4 regions of the Arthrobacter sp. YC-RL1 genome follow, and region 1 is predicted to be linked to each of the others. Evidence: riboswitches for the same ligand, from Rfam matches in the RefSeq annotation. Region 1 holds a riboswitch; each other region holds the start of a gene.
What was found. Region 1 has a riboswitch for S-adenosylmethionine ahead of ATC04_RS16715 (acyl-CoA dehydrogenase family protein). Riboswitches for the same ligand answer to the same signal wherever they lie in the genome.
Positions count from the first base shown of each region.

Region 1 (3,182 bases):
CGGCGCCGACGGCCAAGGCGGCGATGGACAGTGCGGTACGACGGGTGAAACGGTGTGCGAGCATGGAAATTCCTTGATTTGTGCGTGCGAGTGCAGCGGCTGCGTGGATGCAGCCGTAGAAGAAAGTCGAGATGCCGGTGGCGAAACCGGTATTAGTGGTTTGCGGTGTCGACGCCTAGCAGTCCCAGCAGGTGGGCGCGGTTGGTGACGAACAGTGCGTCGCTGTGGCTACGCGGGTGCGCCGCGGACAGCCGGAGGTCCTCGATGACCGTCGCTGACTGCTGGCCATTGGCACGCCCCAGGACGATCACCCGATCTGCCAGGGTCAGCGCCTCGTCGACGTCGTGGGTCACCATCAGGACGGTGGTCGGGAACGACGCATGGATGGACAGGAGCAGGTCCTGCATTTTCAGGCGGGTCAGTGCATCCAGTGCGCCGAATGGTTCATCGAGCAGCAGCACGCCGGGGCGGCGGGCCAGTGCTCGGGCGAGCGATACGCGCTGTGCCATGCCGCCGGAAATTTCGCGTGGCCGCAGATCGGCCGCGTGGGTCAACCCGGTCAGCTCCAGCAGCTGGTTGATGAGTTCAATGCCGGCCGGCTTGCTGGTCCCCGGAGCCAGTCCGAGTGCGATGTTCTCGCGCACCGAACGCCATGGCAGCAGCCGTGGCTCCTGGAAGGCCACCGCGCACAGCTCGTTGATGTCGTTGACTTCCCGGGTGCCGGTGAAGACGGCGCCACCCGTGGGATGGTCCAAGCCGGACACCGAGCGAAGCAGCGTCGACTTACCGCAGCCGCTGGCTCCGAGGATCGCCACCACCTGTCCTGCTTCGATGTGGAGGTTGACGTCTGCGAGGACGGTGCGCTGCTCCTTCTTGGTGGTGAAGGTGCGCGAGACATTGTGGAAGTCCACGGACAGCGCGCTGGATGCGCTGGTTGCAACCTCGGTCTGAGGCAGGGCAAAGGCAGTAGCCATGATCATCTCCATCGGTCCTGGCGGTAGCACCGGCCGTGAATTCCGGGAATTCAACGGTGGTTGCTGCGGCGTCATAGAGCCAGATCTCTCGGCCGCTCGGGATGGTTACGCATCCATTACATGCATTCGAACGATTCCATTGCAAATCCTGCGTAACATGAAAAATATTCGATCTGAACGCGTAATATGTGGGATATTTCGTTATTTATTTCATTGAACGTTGGTTTGATCGATCTTTGCCCCTCTTCCTTGGGTCATCTTCGGCGGTTCGCGGCAATCGGCACTCGCGAGCCTCTGCAACCCGTGCGTTTTCAGCGACGAAATATGACTACGGGGCTTGGAGCCGCCCGATTGTTACGGCTACAAATGATTACGACCCATCCAGAGCGGCTGAGAGATCTGGCTCCACGACGCCGCAGCAACCACCCATGACAGGGACGGTGCTACCGCCAGGATCGATGGAAAGAATCGAGGACTTTTTATGTCTTTTGGCGCACCCCAAAACGATTTTGAGGTGGACTTCAACACGCTGAGCACCCCGGGGGCCGGCAATGCGCTGGAGCTCGACGAGTTCACCGAAGACCGTCCGACCCGCCAGCTGCTCAAGATGACTCCGGGGCCGGGGGCCGACGAAGACTACGAGCGCCTTGCAGCGATTTTCCGTCCGGTGTTCGCCCAGATCGCCGCCGGCGCCAAGGAGCGCGACCGCAATCGCATCCTGCCCTTCGAACAGGTGGGCCTGCTGAACCGCGACCGCTTCGGGGCGTTGCGCCTGCCGGTCGCCGACGGCGGCCACGGCGCCCGGCTCAGCGACGTCTTCCGCCTGCTGATCGAGCTTTCCGAGGCCGATTCCCATATCGGCCAGCTCTGGCGCGCGCACATTGCCTTCGTCGAGGACGTGCTGCGCCTGCAGGACGAGCAGCTGAAGGCCAAGTGGTTCGCCCGCATCGCGGCCGGGCAGATCGTCGGCAACGCCTACACCGAAAACGGCGGCAACGCGCTGGGCACGCTGAATACCAAGTCCAGCCAGGTCGACGGCCGCTGGGTGGTCAATGGCGAGAAGTACTACTGCACCGGCACCATCTTCGCGGACTGGACCACCGTCGCGGTGGCCCATCCGGAGCGCCCGGGACGCCAGATCGCCGTGGTCTCTACCCAGCACAGCGGCGTGAAGATCCTGGACGACTGGGACGGCTTCGGCCAGGGGCTGACCGGTACCGGGACCACCGAGTTCCACCAGGTGCCGGTGGACAGCTTCATGCCGGAGGATCCCAACGACCCCGAGGCCTCGATCTTCCAGCTGGTGCTCATGGCGGTGCAGGCAGGCATCGGCCGCGCGGCGCTGAACGACATGCGCAGCTCGGTGCAGGCGCGCACCCGCAGCTTCACCACCGGCACCGGCGTCCCGGTGCACCGCGAACCGCAGGTGCTGCAGCTGGTGGGGGAGGTCTCCGCGGAGGTCTTCGCCGCGGACTCGGTGGTCATCGGAGCGGTGCTGGAGGTCGAAGCCGCGCTGCAGGACGCGCAGCTGAACGCGGAGGAGCGATTTGCGGTCTGCGAGCTGGCCGCCAACCGGGCGCAGACCATCGTGCAGCCGCTGGTCATCAGCGCCACCAGCAAGCTCTTCGACGGGCTGGGCGCCTCGTCCACCCGCAGCAGCTGCAACATGGACCGGCATTGGCGCAACGCGCGCACCATCGCCACCCACAACCCTGCCATCTACAAGGCGCGCATCGTGGGGGACTACGAGATCAACGGGGTCCAGCCCCAGCGCCTCTCGGTCACCGGCGACCTCGCCGCACCCACCGGGCACCACGCCGGCTAGCGGCCGCCGCGCCGCGCACCCACCAGACTTCCACTTCTCAACCACGAACAAGGGGCACATCCATGAGCGAGAACCAGCCACATAACGCGAAGCGGGAAATCCTCTTCAACGCCTTCGACATGAACTGCGTCGCCCACCAGTCCCCGGGCCTGTGGCGCCACCCGAAGGACAAGGCCGCCGACTACAAGACCATCGGCTACTGGACCCACCTGGCCAAGGTGCTGGAAAAGGGCAAGTTCGACGGTCTGTTCATCGCCGACGTGCTGGGCACCTACGACGTGTACAACGGCACCAACGAGTCCCCGCTGCGCACCGGCGCCCAGGCCCCGGTCAACGACCCGTTCCTGCTGGTCTCCGCCATGGCCGCGGTGACCGAGAACCTC
Region 1 is NZ_CP013297.1:3,632,115-3,635,296, reverse strand. It holds gene ATC04_RS16725 (aliphatic sulfonate ABC transporter substrate-binding protein) at 1-64, opposite strand, end outside; gene ATC04_RS16720 (ABC transporter ATP-binding protein) at 153-974, opposite strand; SAM riboswitch class I at 980-1,082, opposite strand; SAM riboswitch class I at 1,349-1,439, shown strand; gene ATC04_RS16715 (acyl-CoA dehydrogenase family protein) at 1,489-2,799, shown strand; gene ATC04_RS16710 (LLM class flavin-dependent oxidoreductase) at 2,862-3,182, shown strand, end outside.

Region 2 (3,182 bases), 330 kb from region 1:
GGAGGACAAGATCGCTCTGGTCGATTCGGTGGCCGAAGCGGTGGAATTCATCGGCGGCATGCAGTCGCTGCGCCGGCGCACCAGATTCTGAGAACGGCAACGGCCGCCGCCTGGTGAAGCAGGCGGCGGCCGTGGGAATGGCTCATCGAGCCGGCGGGGCTCAGGCCACGTTGGTGCCGAACAGCAAGCCGAGGCAGTAGGTGACTGCGGCGGCGCCCCAGCCGATGGCCAGCTGGCGCAGGCCGCGCTTCATCGGCGAGGCCCCGGACAGCAGCCCTACAATGCCGCCGGTGATCATCAGCGCGGCGCCGACCAGCAGCACCGAGGTGATGATCGCAGCCAGGCCTGACATGCCGAAGATGTAGGGAAGGATCGGGATGACCGCTCCGGAGGCGAACAGGCAGAAGGAGGTCGCCGCGGCGCCGGTGGCCGAGCCCAGTTCCTCGTGCTCGTTCGCCAGCTCTTCGGCCCGGGCTTCCGGGTTCAGCGAGAAGGACGGGTTGCAGTCGCAGGTGAACAGGCCCATGCGTTCTGCAGCGCGGTGCTCGGCATCCTCGTCGGTCATGCCGCGGGCCTTGTAGATGAGCACCAGTTCGTTGGCGTCCAAATCCAGGTCAGGGGCGGCGGTGAGCGTCACCTGAGTGGGACGCGAAGCCGTGAGCAGCTCGCGCTGCGAACGCACGGAGACGTATTCGCCGGCGGCCATGGACAGCGCGCCGGCCAGCAGGCCGGCGATGCCGGAGAACAGCACCAGTCCGGAGGAAACACCGGTCGCTCCGATGCCCATGACCAGGGCCAGGTTGGAGACCAGGCCGTCGTTGGCGCCGAAGACCGCGGCGCGGAAGTTGCCCGACAGCTGCGCGCGGCCCGCGGTGGCCAGGGCGCGGACGACTTCCTCGTGGACCTGCTCGTCGGCGGCCATCTGCGGCGACGCGTCGGCATCGGTCGCGTAGGGGGTGCTGCTTTCGGCCCGCTGCGCCAGCGCGAGCACGAACACCGAGCCGAAGCTCAGGGCGAGGAAACGCAGGAAGCTGCGACGCAGCGAGGGACGCACCGGGCGGGCATGCGCCCCGAGCTTGGTGCGCCAGTATTCCTCATGGCGTTCTTCCGCCGCGGCCAGTCCCAGCAGGATCTGCTTTTCCTGTCCGGTCTTCTTCTGGGCCAGCGCGCGGTAGATGGCGCCTTCGGCGACCTCGTCCGCAACGTACTTGCGCCAGCGGCGGATCTGGGCGGGGGTGGGCTCAGTCGTGGGGCTGTGTGACATCACGAGGATGACTCTCCTACGGCTTGGGATTTCTCAACGAAACCCGGGATTCTGTTCAGCCTCTCAGTTTAGCCAGCGAGATGGTGCCGGGGAATTTGGCAAGCCTAAAAGCAAGGCTGCGCCCATCGGGCTGCCCGGCGGACGCCACGAACACCACCAGCTCGCCGGCCGCGGGATCGAAGACCGGGCGCCGGGAGGAACGGGTGATCAGCCGCTCAAGGTGCGCCGGGTCTGAAACGTAGCGGGTGTACCAGCGGTCCTGCACGGTGAACTGCACCTGTCCGGTCTGCAGATCGATGATGGGGAGGACGGAAAATGCCATGACACGACAACTCTCGCTGAGCTCTTGCCCGCGCATCGGTCGATGCCCGGACCGCTTCTTCATCCGAACCACCCATGAACCTGGGGTTGGTGCGCGGCCAGTCGGAGCTTGGCGCCGCGTCTCGTGAAGCAACAGTGTCGATGCTACCGCCGCAATATTAAGTCGTGAAGTTTCATTCCGTAATATGAACTCCGCGCGAAGCGCTAGTCGGAGCCGCGCCTGGACTGCGCGGTCTGCTGCAGCCGGTCGCGCTGGTCCTGCCATTGCCGGGGTGTGTAGTCCGGCAGGTTCGGCGCTTCCGCGCGCAGCCCGACCTGGCCGTCCAGGAGCTCGCGGACGATGTCCAGATGGCCTGCATGGCGCGAGGTCTCTGCGATCATGTGCACCATGAGATGTTCCAGGGTGGTGTGCCGGTGGCGGACCCACCAGGGGACTTCGGCCGGGGAGGCGAGCTCCAGCTGGTCGAACCCGGCCTCGGCGAAGGCGATGGCCCGCTGGTAGAGCTCGATGACCTGCTGCGCGCTGGCATCGGCTGGCGGAATGAAATCCGCCTGCGGGTCGTCGATGTCCAGCAGCTGCTGGACGTAGGAGTCGTTGACCGGCCGATTGAGGCACGCACCGAAGTAGCCGTACTCGGTGATCGCCAGGTGGTGCACGACGCCCAGCACGTGCGTGCCGGTGGGGGTCATGGGTTGGCGGGCCAGCTCCTCGCCGAGCTGCCGGCTTTTGAAGATGACTGCCTGCCGCGCGTCGTTCAGGTATTCGCGCAGCCTGGCCGCGGTGCTGTTCGGGGTGTCGTCCATGGACCGAGTGTAGGTGCAGGCCACGGTTCGGGGAACCCGCTTCAGGAAATGGGAAGCCACCGAAGCCAAGGTGTCATATTCTTCCGCTCCGGTTGGCCGGAAGTTGCGTATTGGTAAACTGGGGACGCAGAGCGGCCGGCAGAAGTACACTCCCGCGGTCGCTGCCTATCCTTCGAGTGAACAGGTCCAGGTGCCCCACGGATGAAAGCTCTGCCCGTCGAACCCTCAGGCTCGTCAATCAACATCGGAGCACGGCTGCGCGGCGTCCGCCAGCAGCAGCACATGACGATCGACCAGGTCGCCGAGCTTTCCGGGTTGACCAAGGGGTTTCTTTCCCGCGTCGAACGCGACTTGACCAGTCCGTCGGTCTCCACGCTGCTCAAGCTCTGCGAGGTGCTGGGGATCGAGGTCGGGACCCTGTTCGAAGTACCGGACACGACTTTGGTGCGACTGGGGGATGCGCCGCGCATCTCGCTGGGAGGCTCGGGCATCACCGAGAAGCTGGTCACCCCGCGCGGCGAAAAGCGCGTCCAGGTCATTCGCGCCGAAGTGGAACCCCGGGGCAAGGGGGAGAGCGAACTGTATTCGGTGGATTGCGAGCTCGAAGTGCTGCACGTGGCCTCCGGGGTGTTCACGCTGGTGCTGCCCGAACGGGTGGTCGAGCTCGCTGCGGGGGACACCATGACCTTTCCGGGGCGGGAACCGCACAGCTGGGAAAACCCCGGCGATGAACCTGCCGTGGTGCTCTGGACCCTGATTCTCTGAGTCTGTGCAGTGGCTCCCGGTGTGGTGT
Region 2 is NZ_CP013297.1:3,304,453-3,307,634, reverse strand. It holds gene ATC04_RS15230 (LOG family protein) at 1-91, shown strand, start outside; gene ATC04_RS15225 (VIT1/CCC1 transporter family protein) at 161-1,264, opposite strand; gene ATC04_RS15220 (hypothetical protein) at 1,320-1,586, opposite strand; SAM riboswitch class IV at 1,602-1,715, opposite strand; gene ATC04_RS15215 (DinB family protein) at 1,790-2,389, opposite strand; gene ATC04_RS15210 (helix-turn-helix domain-containing protein) at 2,591-3,154, shown strand.
Region 2: linked by a shared signal. The riboswitch ahead of ATC04_RS15220 (hypothetical protein) and the one ahead of ATC04_RS16715 (acyl-CoA dehydrogenase family protein) in region 1 are both predicted to bind S-adenosylmethionine.

Region 3 (3,182 bases), 710 kb from region 1:
ATCTGGCCATGAAAATGTCGGTCAACCCCACCGAACAATGTTTGGGCAGCCTTGCGGCGAGCCACGGCATTGTTGGCACCTCGAGTGCCGCTACCGAAGCGCAGCGGCACATGTGGGCGCAGTCCAACCTGCTGTACCAATGGTGGACTACAAAGGCAGACCGGGAATTCGTCGACTCAGCCCAGTCTGAGCAGCTCGACGCGCTGAACGCGCTGGACGAGCAGTCCCAAATCAGCTGGGTGAAACGGGCGGCCGCGGGAGTCGAAAACTGCCAGCTGGTGCAGCTACCCGGATCCTAGGGCTGCACCAACCGTCCAATTAACAAGCAAAGGTAGGTGGGGACTCCATTGTCCCCGCCTATCTTGTGCTGTGGTCCCCGATGTTCCTAGAGAACGACCGTGCCCTTGGCGGTATTGAAAGTTACCGACAGGATGCCCGGCGTCCCGTTGGGAGCTTGGTACTTGGTGGTCACCGGTCCGAGATTCACGTTCTCCGGCTGCCCCAGCCATTCAAGCACGCGCTCGCGGGATCCTGCAATGTTGATCTCGCTGATTTCACCGGTAGGCTCCAGCGCGCGCGACGGATGCAGGTCCTCGGTGCCGTCGTCCCAGCGCAGCAGATAGGGCACCTGCGGATCCGCGATCAGGCCCTTGATGCCGATCTGCTGCCAGGTCAGTTCGCGGCCGTCGGGGAACTTGCGGTTCCCGGGAACTGCCTTGCGTTCCAGGCGTTCTTCCGCTCCGCTCAGGTCGTCCAATGACACGCACCAACCCATCCAGCCGCCGCCCAGCTCGGAGCGCGCGCGCACGGCCTGTCCGAAAGGTGCCTTGAGGCTGGCAGGATGGTTCAGTACCTCGACGACCTCAAGGTACTGGTTGTGCTTCAGCGGGAAAATTACATTGCGAGTTCCAAACCGTGGATGCACGCCTCCCTTGACGAATTCCAGGCCCAGGGACTCTGCAATTCTTTCAGCGGTTGGCATCAGCCCATCCGGGCCGCATGCGTACGTAACGTGATCTAGCCTCATCATGTGCCAATCATGACAACAATGTGATCCCAGTCTCTACTTAGGTGATCCTAAGATCTGGACTCTTGTCGAATTCTGTGCAATAAGACGTCGCTCGGACGTGAATATGACCGATTGAGACTCTGGATCCGGCCTCGGGTTGCCAAGATATTCGATTTTCGGGCACACTGGTGGCAGGTCATGAGTCCCAGTAACAAGCCCCGGCTTACTGGGCGGCAACCCTCCAACCGCGGTGGGGTGCCCCGGGTGAAGACCTGGCCCTTGAGCCGCTCGGCGTCAAGGACAAGCGCGGGTTACCCCTCTGGCAGCACCTCGTTGAGGTTCTTCCCGGTGGTGTGTGTTCAGTGGTGTACCCCCATAGTTACAGAACTTTTGGAGGCTGCCATGAGCAACAATTGGTCGTTTGAAACCCGTCAGATCCACGCAGGACAGAGCCCTGACCCGGTTACCGGTGCTCGCTCCCTGCCGATCTTCCAGACCACGTCCTTCGTCTTCCCGAGCGCCGAAAGCGCCGCAGCGCGCTTCGCCCTGCAGGAGCTGGAGCCGATCTACACCCGCATCGGCAACCCGACCACCGAGGCCGTGGAAACGCGCATCGCCGACCTCGAAGGCGGCGTGGGCGCACTGCTGCTGTCCTCTGGCCAGGCGGCAACCACCTTCGCGATCCTGAACATCGCCGAGGCCGGCGACCACCTGGTGGCCAGCCCGAGCCTCTACGGCGGAACCCAGAACCTGCTCAAGCACACGCTGAAGAAGCTGGGCGTCGAGGTCACTTTCGTTTCCGACCCGGACAACCTGCAGGAATGGCGCGACGCCGTCCAGCCGAACACCAAGGCGTTCTTCGGCGAGACCATCTCCAATCCGCGCCAGGATGTGCTGGACATCGAGGGCATTTCCGCGATCGCCCACGAGGTCGGCGTGCCGCTGCTGGTTGACAGCACCCTGGCCACCCCGTACCTGATCCGTCCCATCGAATGGGGTGCGGACATCGTGATCCATTCGGCCACCAAGTTCCTCGGCGGCCACGGCACCGCGATCGCCGGCGTGATCGTGGATTCGGGCAACTTCGACTTCTCCAAGGATCCCGAGCGCTTCCCGAGCTTCAACACCCCGGACGAGTCCTACAACGGCCTGGTCTACGCCCGCGACTTGGGCGTCAACGGCATCCTCGGCGCCAACCTGGCCTACATCCTCAAGGCCCGCGTACAGCTGCTGCGCGACCTGGGTTCGGCCCCGGCGCCGTTCAACGCGTTCTTGATCGCCCAGGGTCTGGAGACCCTGTCCCTGCGCATCGAACGCCATGTGGAGAACGCCTCCGCTGTCGCGAACTGGCTCGAAGCCCGCGCGGATGTGGAAGCTGTGGCCTACGCCGGCTTGGAATCCTCGCCGTGGTTCGAGCGCGGACGCAAGTACAGCCCGAAGGGCGCCGGCTCGGTGCTGGCCTTCGACCTGCCCGGTGGAGTCGAAGCCGGCAAGGCTTTTGTGGACGCATTGCAGCTGCACTCCCATGTGGCGAACCTGGGTGACGTCCGCTCGCTGGTCATCCACCCGGCCTCCACCACCCACGCCCAGCTCTCCGACGCGGAGCGCCTGGCCGCCGGGGTGCGCCCGGGACTGGTGCGCCTGAGCGTCGGGCTGGAGAACATCAACGACATCCTGGCCGACCTCGAGCTTGGGTTCCAGGCGGTCGCAGCCCTTGAGGGCAAGGAACTGCAGGAAACCCGCTAGGCATGGCATCCATTGTGACTACCGAAGACACCATCGGCACCGAAGAGCTCGCCGAAGGGACCCACGGCATTTTGCGCCGTGCGTCCGTGGGCGAGTACTCCTTCGAGTTCGGCGGCTACCTGCCGCAGGTGGCCCTGGCCTACGAAACCTGGGGGGAGCTGAATGCCGAGCGCAGCAACGCAGTGCTGGTGATGCACGCCCTGACCGGAGACGCCCACGTCTCCCGGGGCGATTCGCAGACCGACGGCTGGTGGGAGGACTTCGTCGGCCCCGGCCTGACAGTGGACACCGACCGCTTCTTCGTGGTCTCGGTGAACATGGTCGGCGGTTGCAATGGATCCACCGGCCCCGCATCGCTGGATGAGCAAGGTGTGCCGTGGGGTTCGCGTTTCCCGTTCGTCACCATCAAGGATTCGGTACGGCTGGA
Region 3 is NZ_CP013297.1:2,922,963-2,926,144, reverse strand. It holds gene ATC04_RS13565 (hypothetical protein) at 1-299, shown strand, start outside; gene ATC04_RS13560 (VOC family protein) at 386-1,030, opposite strand; SAM riboswitch class IV at 1,204-1,322, shown strand; gene ATC04_RS13555 (bifunctional o-acetylhomoserine/o-acetylserine sulfhydrylase) at 1,412-2,755, shown strand; gene ATC04_RS13550 (homoserine O-acetyltransferase) at 2,758-3,182, shown strand, end outside.
Region 3: linked by a shared signal. The riboswitch ahead of ATC04_RS13555 (bifunctional o-acetylhomoserine/o-acetylserine sulfhydrylase) and the one ahead of ATC04_RS16715 (acyl-CoA dehydrogenase family protein) in region 1 are both predicted to bind S-adenosylmethionine.

Region 4 (3,182 bases), 3.2 Mb from region 1:
CTCGCGGTAGGGCAGGGCGCCGGTGCGGTCGCGCTCGGCGGCGCCGTCGGCGATGGCCTGGAAGTGCGGGGCGAAGCGTTCGCGCAGCCCGGCCAGACGGGATGTGGACAGGGCGATCATCTGGTGTTCCAATCGGTGTTGCAGGCAGGGTGGCGTAGGCGTCCAGTGTCTAGGTGTACAGCGAGAGCGGCTGCGATTCGCCGCGCAGGAAGTAGGCGCCGACCTCGATCTTCTTGTAGTCCACCGGGTCGTGCAGCGAGTGCGTGCGCACGTTGCGCCAGAACAGGTCAAGCCCGACGTTGCTCTTGGTGGAGGAGGATCCGGTGACCTCGAAGATGCGGTTGGCGACCTCCACGCCGGCCTCGCTGGCCACGACCTTCAGCTCCGCGATCGCCACCGCCAACTCGGCGCGCTGCGGCTGGCTGACTGCCCCGCCCAGCACCTGATCGAAGCGGCGGCCCAGCTTCTCCGCCAGCGCGGCCACCGCGGCAGTGCGGGCCTTCAGCTCCCCCACGGTGCGCTGGAAGACGACGTCCTGCGAATAGGTTTCGGCCTGCGAGAGGAACCAGGCGTTGGTGCGCCCCAGCAGGATCTGCCGGCCCCGCGCCAGCGCGCCCTCCGCGATGCCCAGGTAGAAGTTCGCGAAGGCCAGCTGGATGCCCGGGGTGAGCAGGGTGGCCACCGGCTCGTCGGTGACCGGGCCCAGCACGTCGGACGGCTCGATGCGCACGTTGCGGTACACCAGCGAGTTCGAGGCGCTCAGCCGCTGGCCCAGATAGTCCCAGTCGTCGACGATGCGCAGTCCTTCGGCCTCGCGCGGGACCACGAAGGCCAGCAGCTCGCCGCTGCCTTCGACCTCCGCGTTGACGACGATGACCTCGCCCACCCCGGAGCCGGTGGAGAAGCGCTTGGCCCCGTTCAGCCGGTAGCCATCGCCCTCGCGGGTCAGCACCAGGTTCGGGTCCACCGGGTTGACCGAGTCGCCCCACAGCCAGCTTCCCTCCACGGTGCGCCGCCACCAGTCGGCCTGCGCCTCTGCCGGGGCGTAGAACGCGATGGAGGACTGGTTGATGTAGTGGTAGGCCAGCAGCTGGGAGATCGACCCGTCGGCGGCGGCCAGGATGCGGATGACCTCGAAGGCGGTCTCGAAGTGCCCGCCGGCGCCGCCGAACTCGGCCGGGACCAGCAGCTCCAGCAGCCCTGCCTCGCGCAGCAGCTTCACCTCGGCGAAGGGCTGCTTGTTGGCGCGGTCGCGGGCCAGCGCGTCGGCGGCCAGGGTGCCGGCAACCTGGCGGGCGACGGCGCGCCAGCGCTCCAGTTCGGCCTCGCTGGCGGTGCCGGTGTACGGGACGCGGGGCAATGCGGTGACGGTCATGATCGGGCTCCTTGGAATTGGACTTCCGAGGGATACCGGGACGCGGCCCGGGCTCCATCGAACCTGGCGTTAGCACTCCCTGCGGATTACAGGCTTGCTGCGGCGTCGCGGAGCCAGGTCTCTCAGCCGCTCTGGATGGTGTGCACCGATTCAAGCACGCCGCCGAAGCCGGAGGGAACCGCCCCGTCACGCGGCGGAACGCACCGCAAAACTGCGTCATATTGGGAGTTTGGAACCCGCGCCGGGCCCAGATCGCGACGGCGCGCGGCAGCATCCAGCCGTCGCACGACGTCATATTGGCGCACGCAGTGCCCGGGCCCGGCGGGCCTTGCGGCTAGCGGGAGAGGAAGCCGAGCAGCAGGTCGTTGACCTCCTTGGCGTGGGTCCACAGCAGCCCGTGCGGGGCGCCATCCACCTCGTGGTACTCGGCGGCGGGCAGCGCCTCGGCGAAGCGCCGGCCGGTGACGTCCACGGGCAGGATCCGGTCGGCGGTGCCGTGCACGATCAGCGCGGGCACGTCGATCTTCGGGATGTCGGCGCGGAAGTCGGTGGTCCAGGTGTACTGGGCCGCGACCGAGGCGTAGGGCGAGGCGGCATAGGCCAGGGCCTTGTTCGCGGCCAGCGCCTCTTCGCTCAGCCGGTTGCCCAGGAAGGTCTCGGTGTTGAAGAAGTTCTCGAAGAAGCTGCTGAAGAACGCGTAGCGGTCGGTTTTGGCGGCCTCGGCCATCGGGTCCAGCGCATCCTGCGGCACACCCTCGGGGTTGTCATCGGTCTGCAGGATGAACGGTTCCAGCGAGCCGAGGAAGGCGGCCTTCGCGACGCGGGCCGAGCCGTAGGTGGAAAGGTAGCGGGCTACCTCGCCGGTGCCCATGGAGAAGCCCACCAGCACTGCGTCCTTCACGTCAAGCGTTTCCAGCAGCGTGTGCAGGTCGGCGGCGAAGGTGTCGTAGTCGTAGCCGACGGCCGCCTTGGAGCTCTTGCCGAAGCCGCGGCGGTCGTAGGTGATGACGCGGTAGCCGGCGCCGAGCAGCGTCGCGGTCTGCAGCTCCCAGGAGGATCCGTCCAGCGGGTAGCCGTGGATCAGCACCACCGGCTGCCCGGAGCCGTGGTCCTCGTAGTACAGCTCGATATCGGTGGTGTTCTCTTCTCCGACTTTCACGGTTGCCATGCTGGCCCTTTCGCCGACGGGGGCGCGGCGGTTGCCGCGCTGCCTCCCACGCTAGGCATCGGTCCTCGACGGTGGCAAGGGTTTTGCGCAAAGCGACAGCGAGCGCTTCAGCGCAGGTAGGTCCGTGCGACGCTGAACGCGGTGCGCTCCAGCAGCTTCAGCGCGTCGGCGGACAGCTCGGCCAAACTCGCCGGGCCCGGAGCGATCGAGTAGGCCGCGAGGATTCCGGCGTCGGCCAAAACCTGGTCTTCCAGGCTGACCGATCCGGCGATCACGATAACGTCTCCCCCGGCGGCCTGCAGTACCCCGGATACCACCTTGCCCTGCAGGGACTGCGAGTCCAGCCGGCCCTCGCCGGTGATGACCAGATCCGCGCCGCCCATGATGCGGTGGGCGTCCAGCACCCGGGCGACCAGCTCCCACCCGGGGACCAGGTCGACCGCGAAGTAGCTGCCCAGGCTGAAGGCCAGGCCTCCGGCGGCGCCCATGCCTTCTCGGTCGCGCAGCACCCGGCCGGTGGCGGTTTCCAGCACATCGGCCAGCCGGCCCAGCCCGGCGTCGAGGGTTGCGACATCCTTCAGGGAAGCACCCTTTTGCGGCCCGAAGATCGCTGCGGCGCCGTTCTCGCCCAATAGCGGG
Region 4 is NZ_CP013297.1:399,288-402,469, reverse strand. It holds gene ATC04_RS01830 (acyl-CoA dehydrogenase family protein) at 1-120, opposite strand, end outside; gene ATC04_RS01825 (acyl-CoA dehydrogenase family protein) at 170-1,375, opposite strand; SAM riboswitch class I at 1,427-1,517, opposite strand; gene ATC04_RS01820 (alpha/beta hydrolase) at 1,710-2,543, opposite strand; gene ATC04_RS01815 (glycerate kinase) at 2,651-3,182, opposite strand, start outside.
Region 4: linked by a shared signal. The riboswitch ahead of ATC04_RS01825 (acyl-CoA dehydrogenase family protein) and the one ahead of ATC04_RS16715 (acyl-CoA dehydrogenase family protein) in region 1 are both predicted to bind S-adenosylmethionine.